2 regions of the Mesorhizobium sp. M0659 genome follow, and region 2 is predicted to be linked to the other one. Evidence: predicted binding sites of a transcription regulator. Region 2 holds the regulator's gene; the other holds the start of a gene.
What was found. Region 2 encodes PhoB, which activates phosphate uptake and scavenging genes when phosphate is short. Its sites were predicted from a motif close to TGTCATNNANCTGTCAT; they were not measured.
Positions count from the first base shown of each region.

Region 1 (15,575 bases), on a different contig from region 2:
CTGATCATCTTCGACCGCACCGCCACCATCGTCCACGCCAATGCCGCCGCCTATGCCGCCTTTGGCGGCATCGCGCCCGGCCTGTCGCTGTCGCTAAAATTCCGCGCGCCGGAAATGCAGGCCTTGCTGGACGGCGTGCTGTCGGGAACCGTCGCCTCCGATGCCGTCGACTACACCGAGAAGCTGCCGGTGGAACGGGCCTACCGGGTCAGCGCGTCCTCGGTCGGCCACGCCACCGATCTCTATGTGCTGGTATTCAAGGACCAGAGTGAGACGCGCCGCATCGACCGCATGCGCGCTGACTTCATAGCCAATGCCAGCCACGAGTTGCGCACCCCGCTTGCTTCAATCTCGGGCTTCATCGAGACGTTGCGCGGCCCGGCCCGCAACGATCCGGCGGCGCGCGAGCAGTTCCTGCAGATCATGCAGAACCAGACCGGCCGCATGGCGCGCCTCATCGACGATCTCCTGTCGCTGTCGAGGCTTGAAATGAAGCCTTACCTGAGGCCGGGAACCCAGGTCGATCTGCGCCAGACCATCGACAGCGTCATCGATTCACTAGGCCCGCTCGCCAGCGAGAACGGCGTCGTCATCGACCGCGACTACGCCGAGGGGCCGCTCGACGTGCCCGGAGACCGCGACGAGCTGTTCCAGGTGTTCGAGAATCTCTTGGAAAACGCCTGCAAATACGGCCAGCCTGGCGGACGCGTCACGGTGTCGATCGCGCGGGGCGAGGCCGGCCCGGAACCGGGCATCGATGTAACCATCAGGGACTATGGCCCGGGCATCCCGGAAGAGCACATACCGCGCATTACCGAGCGCTTCTATCGCGTCGACGTGGAGAGCAGCCGCACCCAGAAAGGCACCGGTCTTGGCCTGTCCATCGTCAAGCATATTCTGACGCGCCACAACGCCCGGCTTTCGATCAAGTCGGAAGTTGGCAAGGGCGCGGCGTTCACGGTCCATTTGCCGGCAGGCTGAGGCGGTACTATCTGCTTACTGCCTGTTTCTTCTTTCTGTCATCCGGCTAGCGTATCAGCACAGGGTCGAGGAAAACGACTCAAAAGGCCAAAGATTTAAGGAAGGCATTTCGCCCATGCAGTCCGTACACATTGTCAGCGCCTATGACGAAGAGCTGAAATACCTGGCGAAGCGCATCGCTGCGATGGGCGGCCATGCCGAGCGCATGGTCGAGCAGGCGATCCAGGCGCTGGTCAATGCCGATCCCGGCCTCGCCCAGAAGGTCATTCGTGACGACATCGTGCTTGACGATGGCCAGCGCGAAATCGACGACAAAGCCATCGTCATCATCGCCAAGCGCCAGCCCATGGCGACGGATCTGCGCGAGATCGTCGGCGCCATCCGCATTTCGGCCGACCTCGAACGGGTCGGCGACCTCGGCAAGAACGTCGCCAAGCGGGTGGTCAGCGTCATTGACGGCCGCCAGCCGACCAGCCTGTTTCGTGGCCTCGAGGCGCTGGCCGAACTCGCTTTGACCCAGCTCAAGGAAGTGCTCGACGTCTATGCCTCGCGCTCGGTCGAGAAAATAGGCTTCGTTCGCGACCGCGACGACCAGATCGACGCCATGTACACCTCGCTGTTTCGCGAGCTTTTGACCTACATGATGGAAGATCCGCGCAACATCACGCCGTGCACGCATCTGCTGTTTTGCGCCAAGAACATCGAGCGCATCGGCGACCACGCCACCAACATTGCCGAGACGATCTACTACATCGTCACCGGCGAGCAGTTGCCGGCCGAGCGTCCCAAGGGCGACAAGACCGACAAGGTTGCCCTGCCGGCGCTGCCGGTGAAGTGATCGCGCGCCCCTCGAACGCTTAATCATATTGCGCTAAACTGCCCGGATGTTAGCGTCTCGGTTCCTGGCCAAGGCCAGGCGCTCAGGAGGCTGCGATGGAATATGTCCGAGAGTTCAAGCCGGCGCCGGCATCGTCCGGCATCATCGCGTCGAGCGTCTACACCGCCGGCAAGCGCATCGCCGACATACCGATCGAGGAAGCCGGCGAATGGGCCAAGAAGTCGGGCCATGTCGTCTGGATCGGGCTGCTCGAACCCGACCGCGAGCTTCTGCTGCGCGTCAAGGCGCAATTTCATCTGCACGAACTGGCGATCGAAGACGCCGAACATCCGCACCAGCGGCCGAAGATCGAGCAATATGGCGATGCGCTGTTCATCGTTGCCCGCACTGCACAGCTGATCGACGGACGCGTCACCTTCGGCGAGACGCATCTGTTCGTCGGCTCAGGCTATATCGTCAGCGTCAGGCATGGTCCATCGACCTCATACGCCGCCGTGCGCCAGCACTGGGAAAGCTGTCCGCACTCACTGGCCAAGGGCGAGGATTTCGTCCTCTACGCCATTCTCGACTTCATCGTCGACAACTACATGCCGGTGCTCGAGCAGATCGAGGACGAGGTCGAGGCGATCGAGGACAGGGTGCTGCTGAAGCCGATGACCGGTCCCGACATCGAGCGGCTCTACATGCTGCGCCGCGATCTGTTGCGCCTGCGCAATGCGGCGCTGCCGCTGGTCGAGGTCTGCCGCCGGCTAACCAGCGCCGACCTGCCGCAGATCCATACCGCCATGCATCCGCTGTTTCGCGATGTCACCGACCATATCCGCACCGTGCAGGAAAAGATCGACAGCCTGCGCGAGGTTCTGGCCTTCGCTTTCGAAGCCAGCCTGCTGGTCGGCCAGAGCCAGGAAACCGCGAACACCAAGAAGCTGGCCTCATGGGCCGCGATCCTGGCGGTGCCGACGGCGCTCGCCGGCATTTACGGCATGAATTTCGACGACATGCCGGAACTGAAGATGCAATACGGCTATCCCGTCGTATTGGTCTCGATCGCGCTGATCTGCTCGTTTTTGTATTGGCGATTTCGGAAGAGTGGGTGGCTGTGATGGTAGGCAGTAGGCAGTAGGCAGTAGGCAGTAGGCAGTAGGCAGAATAAGGTAGCGCCTCACGAGCGCTACCCCATTCCCTACTGCCCAGTCCCCAATCCCTATTCCTAACTACCGGCTTCTGCGCCGCTCTGAAGCCGGCTGGAACGCCACCCTTGCGTGGTACTTGCAGTAAGGTCCGGTTTCGGCCGCCTCGTTGCCGCAGAAGTTGAAGTCTTCCGACAGCGGGTCGCCATTCGGCCATTTGCAGGTGCGCTCGGTGAGATCGGTGAGCTGCAGATGCCGCGAGATCGGCACGACGACGTTTTCGACCGGGCGGATGTAGTGGCGCGCCACTGGCTCGGCGTCGAACTGCGCCTGCAGCGCGTTCGCCCCGATCGACGTCGTGACATGGCGCTGCGTGGTTGCGGCGCGAGGCACCGATTTCTGGATCGAAGATCCCTGCGTTGTCTTCTTCTGACGCGCCGGCGTCGCGGTCGAGCGTCCGCGGCCCGACAGCTTCAGCCGGTGCACCTTGCCGATGACCGCGTTGCGGCTGACCCCGCCGAGTTGTGCGGCGATCTGGCTTGCGCTCAAGCCCTCCGACCACAGTTTCCTGAGAAGTTCGACCCGCTCGTCAGTCCAGTTCATGAGACCGCGCTCCTGCTAAGTGTGCGGCAGCCGGAATCCATTCCCGACCCGGCAATCTTTGCCGGGGCAGACACCACATATATTAGGTGATTAGGTCCGCCGCACGAAATCTAGTTATTTCCCGACTACAATTACCTCATGTGTTGACTCGGTGACAAGAGTCCCAGGTGCAACACGAATCGGTTTTTTAGGTTTTCCCCAACTTGCCCGGTCGCTTATGAGCCGGCGTCTCGTCGGGAGCTTGCCGCGCGCCTCTGCGCGACGTTTTCGTTGACTTCATGGCCGAAAAACACGATAAGCCGCAAAGGCCGCCGCTTTGGCGGCTTTTTTGATTTTTCCGGTACCGGAGACGCATATAATGAGCGGTTCGGCGCTTTACGAGACCTTTGCCCGCGCCCCTTTGGCCTTCGACCATGGCGAAGGCACCTGGCTGGTTACCGACAAGGGCGAGCGATATCTCGATTTCGCTGGCGGCATCGCGGTCAATTCGCTGGGCCACAGCCATCCGCATCTGGTCTCGGCGCTGACCGAACAGGCGGCCAAGCTCTGGCACGTCTCCAATCTCTACGAGATCCCGGGGCAGGCCCGGCTCGGCGAGCGGCTGGCTGACGCCACCTTCGCCGACAAGGTGTTCTTCACCAATTCTGGCGCCGAGGCGCTCGAATGCGCGATCAAGACGGCGCGGCGCTACCAGTTCGTCAAGGGCCATCCCGAGCGCTTCCGGGTCATTACCTTCGAAGGCGCCTTCCACGGCCGCACGCTGGCGACCATCGCCGCCGGCGGCCAGTACAAATATCTCGAAGGCTTCGGCCCCAAGGTCGAAGGCTTCGACCAGGTCGGCTTCGACGACATCGACGCCGCCGAGAAGGCGATCACACCAGAGACCGCCGCGATCCTGATCGAACCGGTACAGGGCGAGGGCGGCATCCGCCCGGTGCCGACGCAATCCTTGAAGCGGCTGCGGCAGCTCTGCGACCAGCATGGCCTGCTGCTGATCTTCGATGAGGTCCAGTGCGGTATCGGTCGCACCGGAAAGCTGTTCGCGCATGAATGGACCGGCGTGACGCCCGACATCATGGCGATTGCCAAGGGCATTGGCGGCGGCTTCCCGATGGGCGCGTGCCTCGCCACCGACGACGCTGTCGTCGGCATGACGGCTGGCGTGCATGGCACCACTTTCGGCGGCAATCCGCTGGCCATGGCGGTCGGCAACGCTGTGCTCGACGTCGTGCTGGAAGACGGCTTCCTCGAAGACGTCCAGCGCAAGGCATTGCTGATGAAGCAGGGCCTGGCGGCGGTCGCCGACGAATTTCCCGATGTCATCGAAGGCATCAGGGGCAGCGGCCTGATGCTTGGCCTGAAATGCGCCATGCCCAACACCAAGGTCAACATGGCGCTGCGCGACCAGCATCTGCTGGCGGTGCCGGCCGGCGACAACGTCATTCGTCTGCTGCCGCCGCTGACCGTCACCGACGCCGAGATTGGCGAAGCGCTCGATCGCATCCGCGCCGGCGCCAAGGGCCTGACCGACGCCATCGCCGCGGCCGCCGCGAAGTAATCCCGAGAACCATTCCCGATGAGCCTTCGCCATTTCACCGATCTTTCCGCCGTTTCCGAAGGCGATCTGCGCCTGATGCTGGACGATGCGGTGGTGCGCAAGGCGCGCCTCAAGGCCGGCGAACGGACCAAACCGCTCGAAGGCAAGGTGCTGGCCATGATCTTCGACAAGCCGTCGACGCGCACGCGCGTGTCCTTCGACGTTGGCATGCGACAGCTCGGCGGCGAGACCATCATGCTGACCGGCACCGAAATGCAGCTCGGCCGCTCCGAGACCATTGCCGACACCGCCAAGGTGCTGTCGCGCTATGTCGACGCCATCATGATCCGCACCACGTCGCATGAGCGGCTGCTCGAGCTGACCGAGAATGCCACGATTCCGGTCATCAACGGGCTGACCGACGACACCCATCCCTGTCAGCTGATGGCCGACATCATGACCTTCGAGGAGCATCGCGGTCCGGTTGCCGGCAAGACCATCGCCTGGACCGGCGACGGCAACAACGTGCTGCATTCGCTGCTCGAGGCCTCGGCGCGGTTCCGCTTCAACCTGAACGTCGCAGTGCCGGAAGGCAGCGAGCCGGCGCAGAAGCACATCGACTGGTCGAAGACCAATGGCGGCAAGCTGCACTTCACCCGCTCGCCCGAAGAGGCCGTCGACCAGGCCGACTGCATCGTCACCGACTGCTGGGTGTCGATGGGCCAGGAACACCGCGCCCGCGGCCATAATGTCTTCTCGCCCTATCAGGTCAATGCGGCGCTGATGGCGAGGGCCAAGTCCGACGCCCTGTTCATGCACTGCCTGCCGGCGCACCGCGGCGAGGAAGTGACCGACGAGGTCATCGACGGTCCGCATTCGGTGGTCTTCGACGAAGCCGAGAACCGGCTTCACGCCCAGAAGGCGGTTTTGGCCTGGTGTCTGGGCGCTTGATCTCCAGGCGCTTGATCTCCAAGCGCTTGATCCGGGGCGGCGTGATGCCTATTTGCGCCGCATCACGCAAATCAAGCGCGTTTGGACGCATGCACCCCTCCGGGCCGCATGGCCGCGCCCTGGAGCTTTGTCATGTTGGAAACGCATCAAGTGACTGAACATCACCCCAAACTCGGCGAGTTCGGCTATGCCGGCGACGATCATGTCGTACCCTTCGAGGTCGGCCCGCTCGACGTGCGCGGCCGCACCGTGCAACTCGGGCCGATGCTCGACGCCATCCTCAACCGTCACGACTATCCCGAGCCGGTCGCCCGCCTGCTCGCGGAAGCCTGTGTGCTGACGGTGCTGCTCGGCACCTCGCTCAAATTCGAAGGCAAGTTCATCCTGCAGACCCGCACCGACGGGCCGGTCGACATGCTGGTCGCGGATTTCTCCACGCCTTCGGCATTGCGCGCCTATGCGCGTTTCGACGCCGACCGGCTGGAGGCCCTGGTGGCCGCAGGCCAGGCCTCGCAGCAGACGCTGCTGGGCAGCGGCGTTTTGGCGCTGACCATCGACCAGGGCGCACACACGCAGCGCTATCAGGGCATCGTCCAGCTCGACGGCGAGACGCTGGAAGACGCCGCGCGCACCTATTTCCGCCAGTCGGAGCAGATCCCGACCGACCTCAGGCTGTCGGTGGCCAAGCTGCTGACGCCCGGCCCCGGCGGTGCGCGCGAGCAGTGGCGCGCCGGCGGTATCCTGGCGCAGTTCCTGCCGCAGTCGCCCGAGCGCATGCGCGTGCCCGACATTTCGGGCGGCGACGGCGATCCGCGTGACGTGACGCAGGAGCCGGCCGACAATTCGTGGCGCGAGCTGGTGGCGCTGCTCGGCACCATCGAGCCGACCGAGCTGATCGACCCGACCATCGGCGCCGAGCGGCTGCTCTACAGGCTGTTCCACGAACATGGCGTGCGCGTCTTCGGCGGCGTGCCGGTCGCCGACCAATGTTCCTGCTCAAGGGACAAGATACGCGGCATCCTCGAGGGGTTTTCCGCGCAGGAGATCAAGGACAGCACCGAAGATGGCGGCATCCACGTCGCCTGCGAGTTCTGCTCGAAGCAGTACGACTTCGACCCGGCGGAGTTTGCAGCTCAGTAGCATCTCTTCCTTCTCCCCGTTCACGGGGAGAAGGTACCCGAAGGGCGGATGAGGGGCAGCGCGAACTTTGGTGAATGGCCGCGCATAGCCTAGGTCATGTGCGTGGAAGATAACCTCATGAGTCTGGCGCTGCCCCTCATTGCCCTGCCGGGCATTTCTCCCCGTATAGTGACGGGGAGAAAACCCCTAATTCACCGTCCGTCGGGTCCCCGGCAGATCCAGCGAAAACGCCGGAATAGCGACGTCGAACGTCTCGCCCTTTTTGTTGCGCATGGTGTAGTGGCCGACCATGAAGCCGGACGGCGTCGAGAGCGGGCAGCCTGACGTGTATTGATAGCTGTCGCCGGGATTGAGCTCAGGCTGGTCGCCGACCACGCCGGCGCCACGCACTTCCTCGACCCGGCCGCTGCCGTCGGTGATGTGCCAGTAACGCGACATAAGCTGCACGAAATCGTCCGACTGGTTGTCGATCGTCACCTGGTAGCCCCAGACATAACGGTTCTCCGCCGGGTCCGAGCGGTCCTCCAGGTAGAACGGTCTGACCTGCACTTCGATGTTGCGCGTGACGGCGCGATACATGGGCTGCTCCGGTTGCGCGGCAAGGAACATTTGTCGCGCCATGCGGTTTGATACGCGCAGAGCGGCATGTCCTGCCAGCCTCAAAGCGCAGGTGCCGACAAACAATGTCATTTAAGTGACACATGACAATGTTGGTGTGCGCAAAACCTTGCCGGCGACTCAACGCCCATCTGTCGACTGACAAAGCAGCCGCGAGCGGCCTTTCCGGAGTGACCAGATCTCGATGGAACCAGCTCTCACAGCCGCCTTCGCTTCCTCCGCTTTGCTTCTTTCCAATCTCGCCAGCATCCTGCTTGCATCGTCGAAGCTGAAAGCGCGCCGTCTCATCCCTCCGCCGTCCAACGAGCAGCCGCCGGTCTCGATCGTCGTGCCGTCGCGCGGCGTGGAGCCGTTCACACAAGAGACGCTGCAGCGAGCCTTCTCGCTCGACTGGCCGCGCTACGAACTGATCTTCTGCGTCGCTCACGCCGACGATCCCGTCGTCAAACTGATAAACAGGGCGATCGTCCTGTTTCCCAACGTGCCGGCCCGGCTGCTGATCGGCGACGACCGCGTCAGCAGCAACCCGAAGCTCAACAACTGCGTCAAGGGCTGGGAAGCGGCGCGCAATCATTGGGTTATTCTGGCGGATTCCAACGTGCTGATGCCTAGGGATTACGTCCAGCACCTGATGGCGGCCTGGCGGACCAATACCGGGCTTATCTGCTCGACGCCGATCGGCTCGCGGCCGGATGGCTTCTGGGCCGAGGTCGAATGTGCGTTCCTCAACACGCTGCAGGCGCGCTGGCAATATGCCGGCGAGGCGCTTGGCCTCGGCTTTGCCCAGGGCAAGAGCATGCTGTGGAACAAGCCGATGCTCGATACCAATGGCGGTATCCGCGCGCTGGCCGCCGAGATCGCCGAGGATGCTGCTGCAACCAAGCTGGTCAACGGACTGGGCCTGCGCGTCGATCTCGTTGCCTCGCCTTTCGAGCAACCACTGGGGCAGCGCCGACTTGTCGACATCTGGTCGCGTCAGGCGCGCTGGGCGCGGTTGCGCCGCGTCACTTTCCCGCTGTTTTTCGCGCCCGAGATCCTGACCGGCGTCGCCGTGCCGTTGGCGTTGGCGCTGGTGGCGGCAGCAAGTGCCGGCATCAGCCTGCCGGGCACGGCGCTTGCCGTACTGGCGGCTGCCTACATTCCCGAATGCGCGCTGGCTGCGGCCAAGGGCTGGCGCCTGTCGCTGCGCATGGTCCCGGCGATGATGGTCCGCGACGTGATGCTTCCCGCCATCTGGGCGCGCGGCTGGCTGAGCGGCGCCGTCGACTGGCGCGGCAACACTATGACCATCGGCACCAAGACGGCCGAACTGGAAGAGGTTTCGTCGGGAGCGTGACGCCTCGCGGCCTACCCGGCTGCCTTCAGCGCCTGCGCAACGTCCTCCAGCAGATCGTCCGTATCCTCAAGACCGACCGACAGCCTGAGCGTTCCCGGCCCGATGCCAAGCTCGGCGCGAGCTTCGTCGCTGAGGTTCTTGTGCGTGGTGGTCGCCGGATGGGTGATCAGGCTCTTGGCGTCGCCGAGATTGTTGGAGATCAGCACGATGTCGAGCGCGTTCTGCAAGGCGAAGGCCGCCTGCTTGCCGCCCTTGACGTCGAGGCAGATCAGCGTCGATCCGCCCATCATCTGCTTCTTGACGATGTCGGCCTGCGGGTGGTCGGCGCGGCCGGGATAGATGACGCGGGCGATTTCCGGCCGTCCTGCCAGGAAATCCGCGATCTTGGCCGCGCTTCCCGTCTGCTGGCGCACCCGAACCGGCAGCGTCTCCAGGCCCTTGAGCAGCGTCCATGCGTTGAACGGCGACAGGCTCGGGCCGGTGTGGCGGAAATAGTCGTGCAAATTCTCGTCGATCCATTTCTTGTCCGACAGGATGATGCCGCCAAGACAGCGTCCCTGGCCGTCAATGTGCTTGGTCGCGGAGTAGACGACGATATGGCCGCCGAGCTGCAAGGGCTTCTGCTGCAAGGGCGTGGCAAAGACATTGTCGACGATCAGCCTGGCGCCGATCGAGGTGGCTAGCGCCGCCACCGCTGCGATGTCGACCACTTCCAGCGTCGGATTGGTCGGGCTTTCCAGGAAGAACAGTTTCGTGTTCGGCCGCACCGCCTTTTCCCAGTTGACGATGTCGGTGCCGTCGACCAGCGTTGCCTCGATGCCGTATTTCGGCGCCAGCGTCTCGACCACCCAGCGGCAGGAGCCGAACAGCGCGCGCGCCGCAACGATATGGTCGCCGGCCTTGGCGCTGCACAGCAGCGCTGCCGTCACCGCAGCCATGCCCGACGCCGTGGCGCGGGCATCTTCGGCACCCTCCAGCGCGCACATGCGCTTTTCGAACATGTCGACGGTAGGGTTGGCATAGCGCGAATAGATGAAGCCCGGCTCCTCGCCCTTGAAACGGGCCTCGGCAGCCTGCGCCGTCTCGTAGACATAGCCTTGAGTGAGATACATCGCTTCTGACGTCTCGCCGAACTGGGAACGCAGCGTTCCCCCGTGCACGAGTGCGGTCTGAGGCTTCCAGTTACGCTTCTTGGTGCTCATCGCTTTTGTTCCAGACACAAAAAAACCGGCCGCGAAAGTCGCAACCGGTCCATATGGCCTTGCGGCCTGACGGTCCTTTAGCGACTTGTTTAACGTGGCTGCAAGCCGACCGGCCAAATCACCACGGGATAACGACCCTTTAGACCTCACCTGCGCTTGCGTCAATTGCCGGCTTCATTAAGAGGTTTGTACCAGGCAGGTTCCGCAATAATATCCAGCGGTTTTGCGGCAAGAACCTGCCACAAAGAGACCGACCTTGGAGCGGAGCCAGCCTTTTGCGGCAGACAGGCATTCTTCCCGATCAGGACATTTCCGCGCTGTTTCAGTCCGGAGCGCTGGAGTCGCCGCGCGCGCTCGATGTCGACCAGGTGCAGCCGGCGAGCCTCGATCTCAGGCTCGGCGACAAGGCTTTTCGCGTGCGCGCCTCCTTCCTGCCGGGTCCCGATCATCTGGTGGCCGACAAGCTTCACCGGCTGAAATTGCACGAATTCAGTCTCGCCGAGGGCGCGGTGCTGGAAACCGGCTGCGTCTACATCGTGCCGCTGCTCGAAAGCCTGGCGTTGCCCGCAAACGTGTCGGCCTCGGCCAACCCGAAGAGCTCGACAGGCCGGCTCGACATCTTCACCCGGGTGATGACCGATCGCGGCCATGAGTTCGACAAGATCGCCGCCGGCTATCACGGGCCGCTTTATCTTGAAGTCAGTCCGCGCACCTTCCCGATCGTCGTACGCGCTGGATCGAGACTGTCGCAGATCCGCTTTCGCACCGGCAACGCGCTGTTGTCGGAGGCAGAGCTGAACGAATTGCACCGCGCCGAGATGCTGGTGGCGACCGAGCCGCCCAACATTTCCGGCGGCGGCATTGCGCTGTCGATCGATCTTGACGGCGACCAGAACGGCCTGGTCGGCTATCGCGGCAAGCATCACACCGGCTTGGTCGATGTCGACAAGCGCGCCGCCCAGGATGCCGTCGATTTCTGGGAGCCGCTCTATAAGAGCGGCGCCGGCGAACTGGTGCTCGACCCGGACGAGTTCTACATCCTGGTCAGCCGCGAAGCCGTGCACGTGCCGCCGCTCTACGCCGCCGAGATGACGCCCTTCGATCCGCTGGTTGGCGAATTCCGTGTTCACTATGCCGGCTTCTTCGATCCGGGCTTCGGCCATTCGGCCTCAGGCGGCACCGGCAGCCGGGCGGTGCTCGAAGTGCGCAGCCACGAAGTGCCGTTCATCCTCGACCACGGCCAGATCGTCGGCCGGCTGGTCTACGAACACATGCTGAAGCGGCCGCAGGCGCTTTACGGCACCGACCTCGGCTCGAATTACCAGGCGCAAGGCCTCAAGCTCTCCAAGCATTTCCGCCCCGCCGGCTGAACCTTCGATCACCGTCAGGCAAAATACTTGCCTGCGCTGCCTCACCATGCTTGGCTGCCTTTCGGTGGCCGGCAAGAGAACGGCGCGCAAGGGGAACCGAAATGCAGATTTCAAGATGGATCATATCGGCAGCGAGCGCTGCCATGCTGGTGATATCGGCCGGCTCGCTGGCTGAGGCGCAGGAGAAATTGAAGATCGGCACCGAGGGCGCCTATCCGCCCTTCAACACCATCACCGCGGACGGCAAGATCGAGGGCTTCGACATCGACATTGCCAATGCGCTGTGTGCGCAGATGAAGGTCGAGTGCGAGATCGTCACCCAGGACTGGGACGGCATCATCCCGGCGCTGCAGGCGAAAAAGTTCGACGCCATCATCGCCTCGATGAGCATCACCGAGGAGCGCAAGAAACAGGTCGCCTTCACCAACAAATACTACACGACGCCGCTGGCGCTGGTGGCGCCGAAGGACAGCGACCTCACTTCCACCGAACCGGCAGCCCTTGCCGGCAAGACGGTGGGCGCGCAGGCCTCGACCACCCAGGCCGACTATGCGCAGGACGCCTATGGCAAGGCCGGCGCCGAGGCGAAACTCTACCCCACCCAGGAAGAGGCGATCACCGACTTGCAGAACGGCCGTCTCGACGCCGTCATCTCCGACAAATTCGTGCTGATGGACTGGCTGAAGAAGGCGAGCGACGGCTGCTGCAAGCTTGTCGGTGACGTCAAGGGCACCGAGACGCAAGCCGGCATCGCTGTCCGCCTGGAGGACACGGCACTTCGCGACAAGCTCAACGCGGCGATAGACGCCATCGTCGCCGACGGCACCTACAAGAAGATCCAGGCCAAGTATTTCGACTTCGATATTTATTGACGGTGGGCGCTGCCAATCTCCCCCCTCAAGGAGGGAGATTACGCTCTCAAAGCGCCTTCACCGCCACCTTAACCGGCTGCTCAATCTCCAGCGGGTTGCGCAGCGGCAGGCCGAAATCCCCGGCCTCGATCTCGAACACGTCGCCAGCCTGAGTCTTGATGCCGTCGGCAAAGGACAGCGTCGCCGTGCCGAACATGTGCACATGCACGTCGCCCGGCTGGCGGAAGGCCGAATATTTGAAGTGATGATGTTCGAGATTGGCGATTGTGTGCGACATGTTCGCTTCGCCCGACAGGAACGGCTTTTCCCACAGCAAATTGCTGTCGCGATAGATTCGCGATGAGCCCCTGACGTCGGCCGGCAGGTCGCCGATCAGGATTTCCGGCCCGAACGAGGCGTTGCGCAGTTTGGAATGTGCCAGGAACAGATAGTTCACCCGCTCGGTAACATGATCGGAAAACTCGTTCGACAGCGTGAAGCCGACGCGGAACGGCGCGCCGTCGTCGCCGATGACATAGATGCCGGCGATTTCCGGCTCCTCGCCGGCGTCCTGCGCAAAGGCCGGCGACATCAGTGCGGCGCCCGGCGCCACCGCCATGGTGCCGTTGCCCTTGTAGAACCATTCCGGCTGCACGCCGGTCTGGCCCTTGGCCGGCTTGCCGCCTTCGAGCCCCATGCGGAACATCTTCATGGAATCGGTAAGCTGCTCCTCGCCGCCATCGCTGAGCTTCTTGTGCATGGAATCGCGCGTCGCCGCCGAGCCGAGATGGGTCAGGCCGGTGCCGGTCAGATGCAGATGCGCAGGATCGGGATGGTTGATCGGCGACACCAGCCGGCCCTTCTTGTAGACGGCGTCGAGGTCTATCGCTTCACCGAACCCCTTGCGCTCGATCAGCGCGGCGAGGCCCGTTCCGGTGCGCGCGGCTTCCATGGCCAGCGAATAGACGCTGCGGGCGCCGTTGATGATCCTGGTCTTGCCGCCGCCATTGCGGGCGACGACGCGGATGGTCTCGGCGTCGTCGAGGATCTGGGAGATTAGCATGATGAAATCCTCTCTCATGTGCCTTGGCCGGGTTGCCCCTTGGCAAACCTTGACCTGCGCGGCTCGGACCTCGCCGCGCCACGGGTTGAACTCTTCGTCCGGATTGCGCTCGCGAGCTCCATCCCTCGGGGGACTTCTTATGCCGACAACTTGCCGGCTGCGCCGCGACCGTATGCCTCCTGCTTGCCTCGCTGAAGCTTGTCAGGCCTTGTTCTTGTTGTAGACGTCGAAGATCACGGCGCCGAGCAGCACCAGGCCTTTGACCACCTGCTGCCAGTCGACATTGACGCCCATGATCGACATGCCGTTGTTCATCACGCCCATGATGAAGCCGCCGACGACCGCCCCGATAACCTGGCCGACGCCGCCCATCGCCGAGGCGCCGCCGATGAACACTGCGGCGATGACATCGAGCTCCGAGCCGAGACCCGCCGCCGGCACCGCCTGGCCGAGACGAGCCGCGATGATCAGGCCGCCAAGCGCCGACAGCACGCCCATATTGATGAACACCATCAGCGTCAGCCGCTCGGTGTTGATGCCCGACAGCTGCGCCGCCTTGGGATTGCCGCCCATGGCGTAGATGCGCCTCCCGATGGTCATGCGCTTGGTGACGAAGACGAACAGCGTGATCAGCACGCCCATGACCAGCAGCACCACGGGCAGGCCGCGGTAGCTGGCAAACTCATAGACCAGGAACAGCGCCAGCGCGCTGGCGACCAGCGTCTTGACGACGAACAGGGTGAAGGGCTCGGCCTCATAACCATGGCGTTCTCGTTTGCGCCGGGTGCGGACCCCGAAATAGGCATAGGCGAGCACGGCGATCAGCCCCAGCACGACCGTCGTCATGTGCAGGGTCACGCCGCTGCCCATGATGGTCTTGCCGGCTGCGTTCACGACCGGCGGGACGAGCGTCAGTGGGCCGATCACATCCGGGATGAAGCCGGAGCTGAGCATCTTGAAGTCGTCGGGAAGCGGACCCACCGACGAGCCGCCGCCAAGCAACGCCTGGCAAATGCCGCGGAAGATCAGCATGCCGGCCAGCGTGACAATGAAGCTCGGTATCCGGTGATAGGCGATCCAATACCCTTGCGCGGCGCCGATCAGGCCACCCGCGACCAGGCAGACGATCGAAACCACCAGCGGATTGCTCAGCGGTCCGAGCTGCCAGATAACCATCATGTTTGCCGCCAGCGCGCCGATGAAACCGGCGACCGATCCGACGCTGAGGTCGATATAGCCCGATACGATCACCAGCAGCATGCCGAGCGCCATCACGATGATGAAGGAGTTCTGCTGCACCAGATTGCTGAGATTGACCGGCTTGAACAACGTCCCCGACGTGGTGAACTGGAAGAACAGCATGATGACGATCAGCGCTATGATCAGCCCGTATTCGCGCAAATTCGTCGCCAGCGCCGAGACGGCGATGCGCGGGCGCTGTTCGTCGGCGACGTTGCCCTGCGGGGCGGGGGCGCTTTCGGTGCTCATGCTGCTTTTCCTTCTCCCCGGACGATGGCGCGCATTATCTTTTCCTGGCTTGCTTCCGCCGCCGGCATTTCGCCCACCATGCGCCCTTCGTTCATGACGTAGATGCGGTCGGTAATCCCTAGCAATTCCGGCATTTCCGACGAGATAACCACGATCGCCTTACCCTCCGAGGCAAGGCGCGCGATGATCGTGTAGATTTCATACTTGGCGCCGACATCGATGCCGCGTGTCGGCTCGTCGAGGATCAGCACGTCAGGGTCGGCAAACAACCATTTCGACAGCACCACCTTCTGCTGGTTGCCGCCGGAAAGATTGCCGGTCATCTGATAGACGCTGGACGCACGGATATTGGTCTTCTTGCGATAGTCGTTGGCGACCGCAAGTTCGCGCATGTCGTCGATTACGCTGTGGCGCGACACGCCGTCGAGATTGGCCAGCGTAATGTTATGCTTGATATGGTCGATGAG
Region 1 covers NZ_JAMYPY010000004.1:389,240-404,814, forward strand. Annotated here, with positions in the region: gene NKI31_RS09465 (ATP-binding protein) at 1-981, shown strand, start outside; gene phoU (phosphate signaling complex protein PhoU) at 1,097-1,819, shown strand; gene NKI31_RS09475 (magnesium and cobalt transport protein CorA) at 1,915-2,922, shown strand; gene NKI31_RS09480 (GcrA family cell cycle regulator) at 3,034-3,552, opposite strand; gene NKI31_RS09485 (aspartate aminotransferase family protein) at 3,911-5,110, shown strand; gene argF (ornithine carbamoyltransferase) at 5,129-6,040, shown strand; gene NKI31_RS09495 (Hsp33 family molecular chaperone) at 6,149-7,180, shown strand; gene apaG (Co2+/Mg2+ efflux facilitator ApaG/CorD) at 7,367-7,759, opposite strand; gene NKI31_RS09505 (ceramide glucosyltransferase) at 7,983-9,134, shown strand; gene NKI31_RS09510 (O-succinylhomoserine sulfhydrylase) at 9,146-10,336, opposite strand; SAM riboswitch at 10,394-10,471, opposite strand; gene NKI31_RS09515 (2'-deoxycytidine 5'-triphosphate deaminase) at 10,612-11,706, shown strand; gene NKI31_RS09520 (ABC transporter substrate-binding protein) at 11,808-12,578, shown strand; gene araD1 (AraD1 family protein) at 12,625-13,620, opposite strand; gene mmsB (multiple monosaccharide ABC transporter permease) at 13,822-15,108, opposite strand; gene mmsA (multiple monosaccharide ABC transporter ATP-binding protein) at 15,105-15,575, opposite strand, start outside.
Region 1: a site for PhoB is predicted at 7,865-7,881, ahead of NKI31_RS09505 (ceramide glucosyltransferase). Genes of this name have one in related genera too.

Region 2 (15,575 bases):
TCGGCGCCCGCTCATGGTCCAGCCCCAGCGAGTGGAACAGGTTCCTGGTCAGGCCAGAGACAGTGAAGTGAATAGACATCTTCGTCTCCTTTGCCCGACACAACGCGAGACACCGGAGAAAGGTTTCATCCGCAAGGGCCCGATAACGCGGGATCGATGATTGCGGCGGCCCGGGCTCGCCCGAGCCTGGCCTCGTCGCAATCTTGAAACAAAAGTGTAATAGCGAATTTACAGGAACCGGCATAATACACTCGGCATAAAATACCTGGCGGTTGCTGGCGTCTCTTGAATTAGACTTACCTCACGCATTGAGGCTCAATCGGCTGGAGCGGCGATCGGCTCCACAGGGGTACAAGGACCAGGTGTCGCCGATGATGCGTTTGTGGCTTGTCGTGACCTTTGCACTGGTGTCGGCAAGCGTCCTCGGCATTTCGGCTTCCCTTGCCGATCCATGCGCCGCGCTCAGGAGCCAGCTGGCACCGTCCGGCCGCAGCGGCGGGATCAGCTCCGAGCTTGCGCAGCTGCGTCGCCAGCTTGCGGCGATCCAGGGGCTGGAGAGGCAACGCCGGTGCACGGCGCAAAGTGCGGTGGGGGGCTTCTTCAATGCTTGCGCCGACCTCGCCAAAAGCCGCACACAGGTGCAACGCCAGATCGCCGGCGCCGCGATTTCGCGCCGGGATGCGTCCGGACTGCAGGCCAGGCTCGTCGCGCTCGGCTGCACGCCCGCCGCCGGGCAACAAAGACAGCGTCCGGCTGGCGCCATGATCGGCAGCAATTCGATGCTGTTTTGCGTTCGTCTCTCCGACGGCTATTTCTTCCCGGCGCCGAAATCGCAGTTCGTGCAAGGCGGCGATGTCAAGGAGATGGTCGATCAGTGCCGCTACATCTGCGACGATGCCGGCGTCGACCTGTACACGCTCAGTGATCCAAGCCTTGAAACCGAAGAGATGGTCGCGCTCGATACGCGCACATCCTACAAGGACCTGCCGACGGCCTTCAAATATCGCAATGATGCGAACTTCAGGGCCTGCGACCTCAAGCGCTATCACCGGCGCGTTGCCGAGCTGAGAGCGCGCACGGTGACGCCAGCCAATATGGCCAACGCGATCATTCCTTTGCCGTCAGCGAAGCCGGATCTTGGCACCGTGGCGCAACTTCTCCAGCCTGGCGCAGACGCTGCAGAGGCCAGGGGCGCCGCCCAGCGACAATCGGTCGAGCCATTGGCCGGCTCGCGGCCGGTCAGGGTGGTCGGGCCGGCTTTCTTCCCGGCGGAGTAACCTGCGCCTAGAGCGTTTCACCGTTTCACCGAAACGGCGAACCGCTCTATGTCTTTGTTTTACGCAATTCCGGACGGAAAACCGTTTCACACTTTTCCTGGAATTGCACTAGTACCAGCTATTCGCAAACCATCCTGTAGCGTTTGCCGGGTTCGCTGACATTCTTGCAGGTGAGCGGATTGGCCGGTTCGGAAGCCATGCTGGGAGGGCTGGACCTGACGTGCCGCCTTGGCGCAGCTATTTGTGTCGTGTGCCTGCGTGCCGCGGGCCGGTAGGGCTCCTGCGGCGGCGGCGTCGGAAACACACCGGCTGCCGCCTGCATCCGGCTGGCCTCAGTCTGCGACGGATCGCGATCCCAGACCCGCCTGATATCGAGCGGCTTCGGGATCACCACCGTGCCGTCATAGCTGCGTGCGCAGCCGCTGCCCGCAAGCAGCGCCATGCACAGGAAACAAGGCACGATCCAACCGGTCATCAGCAACACCCCCGCCGACTTATAGCCCGGCCGGGGTTCCGCCGACAACCGGCGGAATACCGCAGGGCAATGTGGCTCTGGCCGCAGTCTGGATTGGTTATGGTTAGCGGATCATTAATGCTTCTCGGGCACATTCCGCCGGCGAACCGCTGAGGGGGTTCGGCCTTGGCTTTCGGGGTGGGAACGGGATGGCTGACGGGACTGTTGGAACACGCGGCGGACGCGGTTCCCGAAAAGGGGTGGTGAACGGCGAGGATACGTCCGTCGGGGGTTCGCCCGAAGCGCTGCGCGAACTGGTCGGGGCCGGCGCCGACTGGGTCTGGGAGACCGACGCCGAGCTGCGCTTTTCCTGGCTTTCGGAGAACTACCAGGCCGCCACCGGCATCGATCCCGCCAGCATTCTTGGCCGTTTCCGCTTCGATTTCCTCAAGCAGATGGTGCACGGCAATCGACACGCCGCCGCGCATCTGGAGGATCTGCAGGCGCATCGGCCGTTTCGCGACTTTGTTTATGAGTTGAAGGGCGGCCGTCCCGGCTGCCGCTGGGTTTCGATCACCGGTTCCCCGCGGTTCGACGGCGAAGGCGAATTCATCGGCTATCGCGGCATCGGCCGCAACGTCACGGCACTGGCCGGTGCGCTGGACGAACTGCGGCAGGACGAGAGCGATCCGCCGGCCGGCGAGGCTACGCAGCACCTCGCCGATCTCGAGCGGACAATGGATGCCATGCATATGGGCGTCGTGGTGCTTGACGCGAAGTTCGACACGCTCATCGTCAACAAGGCCTATCGCGAGCTCTCCAGGATTCCCGACGGCGCCGTCACGGTCGGCGCGCCGTTCAGCCTGTTGATGGAACTCAACCGCCGCAACGGCATCTACGGCGATCTCGATGAACAGCAGTGGCAGCACTACCTAGCCACCCGCATCGAGGAGATCAGCGCCGGCTCGGTTGCGCCACGCGAATTTCTCCATGCCAATGGCAGGACGATGATGTTCTCCGTGACGGCGTTGTCCGGCGGCAAGCGGCTGTTGACCTACTACGACGTCTCCGAGCTCAAGCGTCGCGACGCCGAGATCGAGAGTGCCAACGCCAAAATTACGGAGACCTTCGCCAATCTTCGCACGATGGTCGACCAGATGCCGATCGGCGTGCTCGTCCTCGATGCGGAGATGCGCGCGGAGGTGATCAACCGCGCCTTCTATGATTTCTGGGAAATCGATCCCCGACGCGCCGGCATCGGCTGCGGCTTCCGCGAACTGATGCAGGCCAGCCGCGATATGGACCCTTACGGTGCTGACGATGCCGAATGGCAGGGCCACATCGCCGAGCGCGAAGCAGAAATCTCGGCCGGCCTGGTTGGCTCCAGGCAACTGCCACGCAATGACGGCCGTACGCTGATTGCCTCGCTGGCGCCGCTCGCCGGCGGCAAAAGGCTGATCTCCTATGTCGACGTCACCAACATGAAGGATCGCGAGGCTGAACTCGCCCAAGCGCTGGAGAAATCGCGGCTGGCCGAGGCGGTGATCAACGGCGTCAAGGACCCGATCTTCGTCAAGGACGACAATCTGCGTTTCGTCTTCGTCAATGAGGCGTTTTCGGCACTGTTCGGACAGAGCCCGCAAGCGATGCTGGGCAGGCCCGGCGGCGACTTCCTCAAGCAAAAGGACGCCGCGCAATTCGAAGACAGCGAACGCGCCGTGCTGGCGACCGGCACGCCCTACGAGGTCGAGGAGACTTTCGACGCCGAGGACGCCAGCCGCTCGCGCATCGTGCGCAAGAACCGCGTCGGCATGCCCAGCGGCCGCAACTATGTCGCCGGTTTCCTGTTCGACATCTCCGACATGAAGCGCCGCGAGACCGAAGCCGAGGACGCCCGCAAGAACCTCACCACGGTGCTGGAGTCGCTGCCGGCGGCCGTCATCATCTATGACCGCGACGACAAGTTCGTCTTTGCAAACCGCAAGCTGCAGGACACGCTGCCGGAGCTGAAACCGGCATGGCAGCCCGGCCGCAGCTTCCGCGAGGCCCTGGAACTCGGACATTCGGTCGGCTATTTCCGATCGAGCGGCGATCGAGAAATCGATAGGCTCTATGAAGGCGACCCCGATGTCTGGCTCAATGCCATCCTCGCCCGCTATCGCCTGCCCAACTCGTCCTATGAGCGCCTCAATGCGGACGGCCGCTGGTATCAGGTCTACGATATGCGCACCGAGGACGGCACCTTCATCGGCGTGCGCGTCGACATCTCGGAGATCAAGAGCCGCGAAAAGGCGCTGCAGGAAAGCATGCGCCAGATCGACCTGTTCCGCCACGTCATGGACGAACTGCCGGTCGCCGCCTTCATCAAGGCGCAGGATCTGAGCATGGAATTCGTCAACAAGGCCTGGTGCGCGCTGACCGGCATCCCCAAGGAGGAAGTCATCGGCCGGACCGATCTCCAGCTTTTCGGCATCGACGACGCCGAAACCTACACCCATGACGACACCGAGGTCGTCGTCACCGGCCGCGGCCGCGAGATCGAGGAGCCCGTTACCCATCGCGACGGCACGGTGCGGCAATTGATGACGCGCAAGAGCCGGCTGGTGGCGCTCGATGGGTCGGTGCACCTTGTCGGCTCCAGCACCGACATCACCGACGTCAAGGCGCGCGAGCAGGCGCTGGAAGAGAGCATGCGCGAGAACGAGGTGTTCCGCAATCTCATCGACAACGTGCCGGTGTCGATCTACGCCAAGCGCTCCGACCTCAGGCAGTTCTACGTCAACAAGGGCTGGTGCGACCTCACCGGCCTCCGCAGGGAAGACGCGATCGGCAAGACGGACATCGAGATTTTCGGCGAAGACGGCGAAGCCTTCGTCAACAGTGATCTCGCCGTGCTGCGCACAGGCGATACACAGGAGATCGAGGAAACGGTGACGCTTGCCGACGGCAGCGTGCGCCACCAGTTCGCCCGCAAGGGCGCGATGATCGCGTCCGACGGTTCGCTCTATCTGATTGGGTCGACCACCGACATCACCGAACTGAAGCTGCGCGAGGCCGAACTGCGCGAGGCGCGCCAGCGCGCCGTGCTGGCCGACCGCGCCAAGTCGGAATTCCTGGCCAATATGAGCCACGAGATCCGCACGCCGATGAACGGCGTACTCGGCATGGCCGAGTTGCTGGCCAAATCCGACCTCGATCCCAAGCAGAAGACGTTCACCGATATCATCGTCAAGTCGGGTAACGCGCTCTTGACCATCATCAACGACATACTGGACTTCTCCAAGATCGATGCCGGACAGCTGGTGCTCGACCCTGCGCCCTTCAACCTGCCCGAAGCGATCGAGGATGTGGCGACGCTGATATCGACGCGCGCCAAGGAGAAGGACCTCGAGCTCATCGTGCGCGTCGAGCCGGGCCTGGAAAGCCTGTTCGTCGGCGATGTCGGTCGCGTCAGGCAGATCGTCACCAATCTGGTCGGCAACGCGGTGAAGTTTACCGACGAAGGCCACGTGCTGGTCGACGTGACCGGACAAAGGGGGCCGACGGGGACAAAGCTTACCGTTTCGGTCACCGACACCGGCATCGGCATTCCGCAGCAGAAATTAAAGCTCGTCTTCGAAAAATTCAGTCAGGCCGACACCTCGTCGACCAGACGCCACGAAGGCACAGGGCTCGGGCTCGCCATCACCTCGCGGCTGGTCGAGTTGATGGGCGGCGAGATCGGTGTCGAGAGCGCCGAAGGCAAGGGCTCGACCTTCTGGTTCACCGTGACATTGCCCAGGGCCGAGGAACAGACCGGACGGCGGATCATGCCGGTCGACGTGACCGGCTCACGGGTGCTGATCGTCGACGACAATGCCGTCAACCGATCGATCCTGAGCGAGCAGATGGCGTCATGGACCTTCGATTCCTGCGCCGCCGAAAGCGGACCCGAAGGGCTCAAGGTGCTGGTCGCCGCGGCTGCCTACGGCGTGCCGGTCGACTGCGTCGTGCTCGATTATCAGATGCCGGGGATGAGCGGCGCCGAAATGGCGCGCGTCGTGCGCAACACCGCAGGGCTGGCCGACACGCCGATCATCATGCTGACCTCGGTCGACCAGTCGCTCGCCAACACCAGCTATCGCGATCTCGGCATCGACGCCCAGCTGATCAAGCCGGCGCGTTCCTCGGTGCTTCTGGAAACGCTGGTCGCCACCATCCAGCGGCACCATCACAATATCACGGACGGCCGTGTGCTGCCGGCGGCAAGCAGCGGTTCCGGCGGCGGCAGGAACGAACCGTCGCCGGCAAAGCCGCCGCTCGCTGCATCGGAACGCGCCTTGCTGCAACCGCCGCCGGTTCGTGCCCGCGCCCGGGCCGCCGGGGATGAACGCCGGCTCGACATTCTCGTTGCCGAGGACAATGAGGTGAACCAGATGGTGTTCACCCAGATAATCGGCGAAACCGGCTACAGTTTCGAAATCGTCGGCAACGGCCGCAAGGCGCTCGACGCCTTCGGCCGGCTTAATCCGCGCATGATCCTGATGGACGTCTCGATGCCGGAGATGAACGGGCTCGAGGCCACCGCCGCAATTCGCCGGCTGGAAGAACATACGGGTATGCATATCCCGATCGTCGGCGTCACCGCGCATGCCTTGAAGGGCGACCGCGAGCGCTGCCTGGAAGCCGGCATGGACGACTATCTGCCCAAGCCGATCAGCCCCAGGGCGCTGCTCGAAAAGGTCGAGCGCTGGGTCGGCATATCAGGCGAAGCCCAACGAGACGCTGGATAGCAACCTGCGGCGCCGCCGGGATTCGGCCGCGCCGCAACGGCCAAGGATATGGTGCGATCGCACCATATCAAAGCTGGCGCCCAGTCAGGACAATGGTCGCAACGAAACCGCTCATTCAGTTACGGGCGGGAGCAAGCGACCGCCGACAAGAAACAGCGTCGAATCTACCCCAACGGACCTGTTTTTGGCGATGGCTCGGCCAAGATTCGCTCTGGTCACGGGCAACGCGCTCCCGTCCGGTTTTTCTTTCTCGGCATCGCGGCCTGCGGTGTGCCGGGACTTGATGCCAGCACGAATTGCGCAAGCGTCTGATTCCAGCGGCAACTTCCATTCCCACAAACCGGCTTAAAGGGTGCGGCCCACAAGACGTCTGTGCGACGTTACCGGGCTGACACGAAACTGTCATGCGACTGTAATAATCGAAGGCTATTGGCCTCAGCGGGCGCCGGTTTGAAGAGGGCGCCAAGAGACCATCTTCCGAACAGGAGCAGGCCACATGAAGAAATTCCTCGTTACGGCATCGGCCGTGGCGGTAGCGTTCGCCGCATCGTCCGGTGTCGCCGCTGCGCGTGACCAGATCCAGGTCGCCGGTTCGTCGACCGTGCTGCCTTACGCCAAGATCGTCGCCGAGCAGTTCGGCGAAACCTTCACCAACTTCAAGACCCCGGTGGTCGAGTCCGGCGGCAGCGGCGCCGGCATCAAGGAGTTCTGCAAGGGCGTCGGCGAAGACACGATCGATATCGCCAACTCCTCGCGCCCGATCAAGAAGGACGAGCTGAAGTCCTGCGCCGACGCCGGCGTCAAGGACGTCCAGGAAGTCCGCATCGGCTATGACGGCATCGTCTTTGCCACCGACATCAAGGGTCCGGACTGGGCGCTGGTTCCCGCCGACATCTACAAGGCGCTCGCCGCCAAGCTGGTGGTCGACGGCAAGCTGGTCGACAACCCGAACACCAAGTGGAACCAGGTCAATCCGAAGCTGCCCGACTGGGATATCGCCGCCTATATCCCGGGTGAGAAGCACGGCACCCGTGAAGTGTTCGAGACCAAGCTGCTCGACGCCGGCTGCGACAAGGCCGCTTTGAAGGCTGCCGGCATCGCCGACGACAAGGAAATCGGCAAGACCTGCATCGCCATCCGCAAGGACGGCAAGGCTGTCGACATCGATGGCGACTACACCGAGACGCTGGCCCGCATCGACTCCAACAAGACCGGCGTTGGCGTGTTCGGCCTCGCCTTCTACGAGAACAATGCCGACAAGCTGAAGGTCGCTACCGTGGAAGGCATCGTGCCTTCGACGCAGACCATCGCCGATGGCACGTACCCCGTGTCGCGGCCGTTGTTCTTCTACGTCAAGAAGGCGCATCTGGGCGTCGTTCCCGGCCTCAAGGAATATGTCGAGTTCTTCCTTGATGACCAGATGATCGGCCCGGAAAGCCCGCTCGCCCAGTACGGCCTGGTTTCCGCTCCCGACGCCGAACGTCAGGGCCAGCGCGACGCCTTCGCCGCCGGAAAGACGATGTAATCAACCGACCGGATCAGGGCGCGGACCAAATCCGCGCCCTGATTTCGCCGCTTGCCGCAACGGTGGCGGCGATCTGAATTTTCCCTGGGGTGGGTGATGTCGTCCTTGCTCGTACTCGCCATAGTCATCGCCATAGGCGTGGTCGCTTTTGTGATCGGCCGCCAGCGCGCAGCGGCGCAGGATACCGGCAAGGTCAAGCCGCATTCGCGCGCGCATTATCATGGCTGGTGGGCCTTTCTGCTCGCGGTCCTGCCTGCCGTCCTGCTGCTCGCCGTCTGGGATATCGGCTCTTCCTTCTATCTCGACCGGCACATCCATGCCGCTTTGCCCGAGCGCACCGCCGACACAAAGGTGGCCAGCGAAGCGCTCGACGCCAGCCTGGTGAAGAGCCTGGCCAAGGGCCTGCGCCGGCTCGATGGCGATACCGCACTTCCCGCTACTTTCGCCGAATTGCAGCCGCTGCTCGCCGCCAAGGGCGTGGCACTGGCCAGCGACACACAGGACTATATGATCCCGATCGCGGTCGAGGCGAACCAGGTCCAGGACCGGCTCGGCCTGTTCGGCGCCGTGCTGACCTTCGCGCTGTCGGTCGCCGGCGCCTTCTATGCGCTGAGGCAGATCGCGCCGCGCGCCAGGGCGCGCAACAACGTCGAGAAGCTGATGCTGTGGGGGCTGCTTGCGGCCTCGACCATCGCCATCCTGACCACGGTCGGCATCGTGCTGTCGATGCTGTTCCAGACCATCACCTTCTTCGAGAGCGTGTCGCCGATGAGCTTCTTCTTCGGCACGGTGTGGGATCCGCGTTTCGCCGCCGCCGGTTCCGGCGGCAGCCAGGGTCAGTTCGGCCTGATCCCGCTTCTTGCCGGCACGCTCTATATCGCCGCCGTCGCCCTTCTGGTGGCAGTGCCGGTCGGGCTGATGTCGGCGGTCTACATGTCCGAATATGCCTCGCGCGGTGTGCGCTCGGTGGTCAAGCCGGCGCTTGAACTGCTGGCCGGCATCCCGACCATCGTCTACGGCATCTTCGCCGTGGTCACGCTCGGACCGTTCCTGCGCGACCTGTCGGCGGCACTCACCGGCGGCTCGCCCTTCATCCAGGGCCAGAGCATCTTCACCGCCGGTCTGGTGATGGGCGTCATGCTGATCCCGGTCGTGTCCTCTTTGTCCGACGACATCATCACCGCGGTGCCGCGCGCAATGCGTGACGGCTCGCTCGGCCTCGGCGCCACGCGCTCCGAGACGATCAAGCGGGTGATCCTGCCGGCGGCACTGCCCGGCATCGTCGGCGCCATCCTGTTGACGGCGTCGCGCGCCATCGGCGAGACGATGATCGTCGTGCTGGCGGCGGGCGTCGCCGCCAATCTGACGGCCAATCCGTTCGAGGCGATGACGACCATCACCGTCAAGATCGTCAACCAGCTGACCGGCGATCTCGAGTTCAACTCGCCGCAGACGCTGGTCGCCTTCGCGCTCGGCCTGACGCTGTTCGCGCTGACGCTGGTGATGAACATCGTCGCCCTCTACATCGTGCGCAAGTACCGGGAGCAGTACGAATGACCGACATCCCCCTGGACACGATGGCGGGCGCCGTCGCGCGTCCGCGCCGCGACATCGGGCTGAAGGCGCGCTATGCCGCCGAACGCCGGTTCCGCATCTATGGCGTGATTGCGATCTCGGTGGGCCTGGCGTTCCTGGCCATCATGTTGATCACCATCGTCTCGAAAGGCTACACCGCCTTCTGGCAGACGACGGTGACGCTGCCGGTCACCTTCGACGAGAAGGTGATCGATCCCTCCGGCAAGCGCGCGACCGACCCTACCGTGCTGATCAAGGCGAACTATCCCAAGCTCGCCGAAAACGCGCTGGTGGCCAAGCTCGGCATCGATCCGGCCAACAAGCCGATGATGCTGAAGCTCAAGGGCTTCCTGTCGGAAGGCGCCCGCGTCCAGCTGCGCGACATCGTCTCCGCCGATCCGTCGGTGATCGGCAGGACGCGTGACGTCGACATCCTGGCTGCCGCGAACCTCGACTCGGCCTTCAAGGGCCAGATCGACCTCGGCGTCGATGAAGCGCGCCGCAAGGTATCCAACCAGCAGATCGACTGGATGAACAAGCTCAAAGCCGATGGCGCGATGGCCGAGCATTTCAACACCGGCCTGTTCAGCTATGGCGCCTCCAGCCGGCCCGAAACGTCGGGCATGGGCGTGGCCATCATCGGTTCGTTCTACATGATGGTGATCGTGCTTTTGCTGGCGCTGCCGATCGGCGTCGCCGCCTCCATCTATCTGGAGGAGTTCGCCAAGAAGAACCGCTTCACCGACCTGATCGAAGTCAACATCAACAATCTGGCGGCTGTGCCGTCGATCGTCTTCGGTCTGCTTGGCCTTGCCGTGTTCATCAACTTCCTCGGCATGCCGCGCTCGGCTTCCTTCGTCGGCGGCCTGGTGCTGACCTTGATGACATTGCCGACCATAATCATCGCCACGCGCGCCGCCCTCGCCGCGGTGCCGCCGTCGATCCGCTCGGCGGCCCTAGGTCTCGGCGCCTCCAAGATGCAGATGGTGTTCCATCACATCCTGCCGCTTGCCGCCCCAGGCATCCTTACCGGCACCATCATCGGCCTGGCGCGTGCGCTCGGCGAGACAGCACCGCTGCTCTTGATCGGCATGGTCGCTTTCGTCGCCGATTATCCGACGACGCCTTTCGATCCGGCGACCGCGCTGCCGGTTCAGATCTATATGTGGGCAAACGAGGCTGAGCGCGCTTTTGTCGAGCGCATGTCCGGCGCCATCATCATCCTGCTCGTCTTCCTCATGGCCATGAACATCACCGCGATCGTGCTCCGGCGCCGGTTCGAGCGGCGCTGGTAGAAAAAAGGCAATTTGGTATGAACATCATGACCGAACAGTCCCTTGAGAATGCAGTGGGCGACAAAATGAACGCCAAGTCGAACGAAGTCATCAAGATGCGCGGCGACAAGGTCGGCGTCTTCTACGGCGAGAAGCAGGCGTTGTTCGACGTCAATCTCGACGTCCGCCAGAACCAGGTGACGGCGCTGATCGGCCCGTCCGGCTGCGGCAAGTCGACCTTCCTGCGCTGCCTCAACCGCATGAACGACACCATCGATTCGGCGCGGGTGACCGGCAAGATCACGCTCGATGAAGACGACATCTACGACAAGAACATCGATGTCGTCGAACTGCGCGCCCGCGTCGGCATGGTGTTCCAGAAACCCAACCCGTTCCCGAAGTCGATCTACGAGAACGTCGCCTACGGCCCGCGCATCCATGGGCTGGCCAAGCGCAAGTCCGACATGGACCAGATCGTCGAGCAGAGCCTGAAGAAGGCTGCGATCTGGAACGAGGTCAAGGACCGCCTGCAGGAGCCCGGCACCGGCCTGTCCGGCGGCCAGCAGCAGCGCCTGTGCATCGCGCGCGCCATCGCCGTGTCGCCGGAGGTGATCCTGATGGACGAGCCCTGCTCGGCGCTCGATCCGATCGCCACCGCCCGTGTCGAGGAGCTGATCGACGAACTGCGCCAGAACTACACGATCGTCATCGTCACCCACTCGATGCAGCAGGCGGCGCGCGTGTCGCAGCGTACAGCGATGTTCCATCTCGGCTATCTCGTCGAGGAGGGCGCCACCGACAAGATGTTCACCAACCCCGACCACAAGCGCACCCAGGACTACATTACCGGCCGCTTCGGCTGAGCCGTCCGGCGGGTGAATTTTCAGGCACGAGGACCAAGATCATGGGTGAACATACCGTCGCCTCCTTCGATGAAGAGCTCGGGCAGATCAGCAAGCTGATCCGTGACATGGGCGATCTGGCAGGCTCGATGGTCAGCGGCTCGACCAGGGCGCTGCTCAATTCGGACAATGCGCTGGCACAGCGTGTCGTTTCCGACGACGCCATCATGGATGCGCGCCAGCGCGAACTGGACGACCGCGCCATCACGCTGATCGCCAAGCGCCAGCCGATGGCCAACGATCTGCGCGCCGTGGTCGGCTCGATCCGCATGGCGGGCGACCTCGAGCGCATCGGCGACCTCGCCAAGAACATCGCCAAACGCGTCGGCACCGTGGGCTTGAGCGTCACGCCGCGCGACCTCTCGCACTCCATCGATGCCATGGCGCAACTGGTGCTGATCCAGGTGCAAGGCGTCGTCGAGGAATATGCCGCCACCGATGCGGCAGCGCTTGCAAAACTCAGGAATGACGACGAGCGCATCGACGTCAAATACACGTCCGTGTTTCGTGAGCTCTTGACCTACATGATGGAAGACCCTCGCAACATCACCGCCTGCACGCATCTCTTGTTCTGCGCCAAGAATCTTGAGCGCATCGGCGATCATGTCACCAACATCGCCGAAAATGCGTATTATGTGCTGACCGGCCAGCAATTGCCCGCCAATCGTCCGAAGCAGGACGAGACGGCGATGGCCACGCCGGCCTGATGAGGGTGAACTGCCTATGATCGCGCCACGCATCATGGTCGTGGAGGACGAGGAGCCGCTAGGCGTGCTCCTCCGCTACAACCTCGAATCCGAAGGCTATCACGTCGAGGTGGTGACACGCGGCGACGAGGCCGAGATCCGCCTGCAGGAAAACGTGCCCGATCTCCTGGTGCTCGACTGGATGGTGCCCGCTGTTTCCGGCATCGAGCTCTGCCGGCGGCTTAGAGTGCGGCCCGAAACCGAGCGGCTGCCGATCATCATGCTGACCGCGCGCGGTGAGGAAAGCGATCGCGTGCGCGGCCTGTCCACCGGTGCCGACGACTATCTGGTCAAGCCATTCTCGACGCCGGAGTTCATGGCGCGCGTGAAGGCGCTGCTGCGCCGGGCCAAGCCGGAAGTGCTGTCCAGCGTGCTCAAGGTCGGCGACATCGTGCTCGACCGCGAGTCGCACCGTGTCTACCGCAAGAAGAGCGAGATCAGGCTCGGACCGACCGAGTTCCGGCTGCTCGAATTCATGATGCGCCATCCCGGCCGCGTGTTCTCGCGCAGCCAGCTGCTCGACAATGTCTGGGGCGAGACGATCTACATCGACGAGCGAACCGTCGACGTCCATGTCGGGCGCTTACGCAAAGCGGTCAACAACGGCCGCATGCCGGATGTCATCCGTACCATTCGCGGCGCCGGCTACGCGATCAGGGAAGACTAGGATGCTGCGCGTCGCGCCGTTGCCGGCCATTCAGGCGACATGCTTGCCGGATTTGGCCTGAATGCCCGGCGCGAAAATCTCCTGATCGACGAAGCCGAGCGCGCGCATGGCACAGCCTTCGCGGATCAGCGGCAGCTCGTTGGGCTCGGTGTCGAAGGAGATCGACTTCGAGTGCTGGCCGCCGGCGGTCTGGGCGATCGCTTCGCGCAATGCCGGCTCGATCAGGTCGAAGGCGGCGGCGCTGACGCCAACCATGGCGACAGGCGCCGGGTCGATCAGCGCAAACAGGCTGCCGAGGCCGAAGCCGAGCGCCTCACCGGCCTTGCGATAGGCTTCGCGCTCCGGGCCATCGGTTTCGCGGGCGCGCGCGGCGAGTGCGCGCATATCAGCGTCGCCGATATCGACCGGCTCGGCATCTTCGCTCATCATTTTGGCGCTGCGCCAGATGGCGTAGTTTCCGGCATAGGCCTCGACGCAGCCGCGCCGCCCGCAGCGGCAGAGCGCGCCGCCCGGACGGTGGATCATGTGGCCGAACTCGCCGCCCGAGGAATGGGTGCCGGTGAACAGTTCGCCTTTCAGCACCAGCCCCATGCCGATGCCGTGCGACAAGAGGATCGCGATGAAATTGTCGCAGTAGCGCTCGGGCTGGCGCCATTGCAGGGCCACCGCCATCATATTGCAGTCGTTCTCCATGGTGGCAGGAATGCCGAATTCCGCTTCCAACATGTCGGCGAAGGCAATGTCGGTCAGTGGCGTGATTGGCGACCACAGCATGGCCCGCGCCTGCGAATCGGTGATGCCCTGGATGCCCATGGCAATGCGGGCGATGCTCTGGACATCGAGGTCCGGGTCCGCGAGACGCCGCCCGACGATTGCTACGCATTCGCCGATCAGCTCGTCGCGCGGCATGGTCAGCGTGTCGAGCCGGCGCTGTTCTTCCGCGACCACCTGGCCGGCATAGTCGATGACGGTGACGGAGAGGAAGTTCAGCGACAGCACCACGGTCATGACCGCCGCCGCTTCCGGGTTGAGGCCAAGGCCGACCTGCGGCCGGCCGCGTTTCAGCGAGCCGGTCTCGCCAGGCTTGCCTTCAATCAGGATGCCTTCTTGAATTAGATCAGACGAGATTGCCGATATCGTCGAATGGCTGAGGCCGGTGGTCGCCGCAATCTCGGTCCGCGACGGCTGGCCGGCCCGGCGCACGGCCGAAATCACCATCGCACGGTTGCGACGGCGCAGATCGTCGTGGCGGATCCCAACCGACATTTGTTTTCCTCCCGGCCTCCTCGCGCCTCATGATAGTGAAGGCGTTCGACGGCACCAGCCAAATATTGGCAGACGCCGGCAGCCCTGTCATTGTTTATTGCGGAGCTCGAAAAAATTCGGCAACGCCATCAGAATCCATCATAATCGATGTTGACAGTGCCTTATCATTGAACCAGTATTTTTTCGAGGCTCGAAAAAATGGAGCCTCTTTGTGCAGGCCTTCGGGCCGGTTTTGTCGCGCCGTGGGCGGCGCAGGGAGGGTTATAATGAACAGATTTGCAGCCGCCATGCTGGCGGGTGTCGCCATGTCGCTGGCGCTGATGTCGGTCGCGCAGGCGAAGGACAAGGTCATCGGCGTGTCGTGGTCGAACTTCCAGGAAGAGCGCTGGAAGACCGACGAGGCGGCGATGAAAACGGCGATCGAAGCCGCCGGCGACAAGTACATTTCGGCCGACGCGCAGTCCAATCCCGGCAAGCAGCTGACCGACGTCGAAAGCCTGATCTCGCAGGGCGCCAACTCGCTGATCATCTTGGCGCAGGACGCCTCGGCCATCGGCCCGGCGGTGCAGAAGGCGCTGGACGAAGGCATTCCGGTCGTCGGCTATGATCGCCTGATCGAGAACAAGGACGTCTTCTACCTGACCTTCGACAACAAGGAAGTCGGCCGCATGCAGGCCCGCGAAGTGTTCAAGGCGAAGCCCGAAGGCAACTATGTCTTCATCAAGGGCTCGGGCTCGGATCCGAATGCCGATTTCCTGTTCTCGGGCTCGATGGAAGTGCTCAAGGAAGCCATCGACTCGGGCAAGATCAAGAATGTCGGCGAGGCCTATACCGATGGCTGGCTGCCGGCCAACGCCCAGAAGAACATGGAACAGTTCCTGACCGCCAATGACAACAAGGTCGATGCCGTGGTTGCGGCCAATGACGGCACCGCCGGCGGCGTTGTCGCCGCGCTGACGGCGCAGGGCCTTGCCGGAACGGTTCCGGTCTCGGGCCAGGACGGCGACCATGCCGCTCTGAACCGCATCGCGCTCGGCACGCAGACGGTGTCGGTGTGGAAGGACGCGCGCGAACTCGGCAAGAACGCCGCCGAGATCGCCTCGCAGCTTGCCGATGG
Region 2 covers NZ_JAMYPY010000003.1:377,739-393,313, reverse strand. Annotated here, with positions in the region: gene NKI31_RS07335 (hypothetical protein) at 1-79, opposite strand, end outside; gene NKI31_RS07330 (DUF2865 domain-containing protein) at 372-1,277, shown strand; gene NKI31_RS07325 (hypothetical protein) at 1,396-1,752, opposite strand; gene NKI31_RS07320 (PAS domain-containing hybrid sensor histidine kinase/response regulator) at 1,995-6,503, shown strand; gene NKI31_RS07315 (substrate-binding domain-containing protein) at 7,000-8,028, shown strand; gene pstC (phosphate ABC transporter permease subunit PstC) at 8,125-9,585, shown strand; gene pstA (phosphate ABC transporter permease PstA) at 9,582-10,898, shown strand; gene pstB (phosphate ABC transporter ATP-binding protein PstB) at 10,916-11,740, shown strand; gene phoU (phosphate signaling complex protein PhoU) at 11,782-12,486, shown strand; gene phoB (phosphate regulon transcriptional regulator PhoB) at 12,503-13,192, shown strand; gene NKI31_RS07285 (ROK family protein) at 13,223-14,458, opposite strand; gene xylF (D-xylose ABC transporter substrate-binding protein) at 14,725-15,575, shown strand, end outside.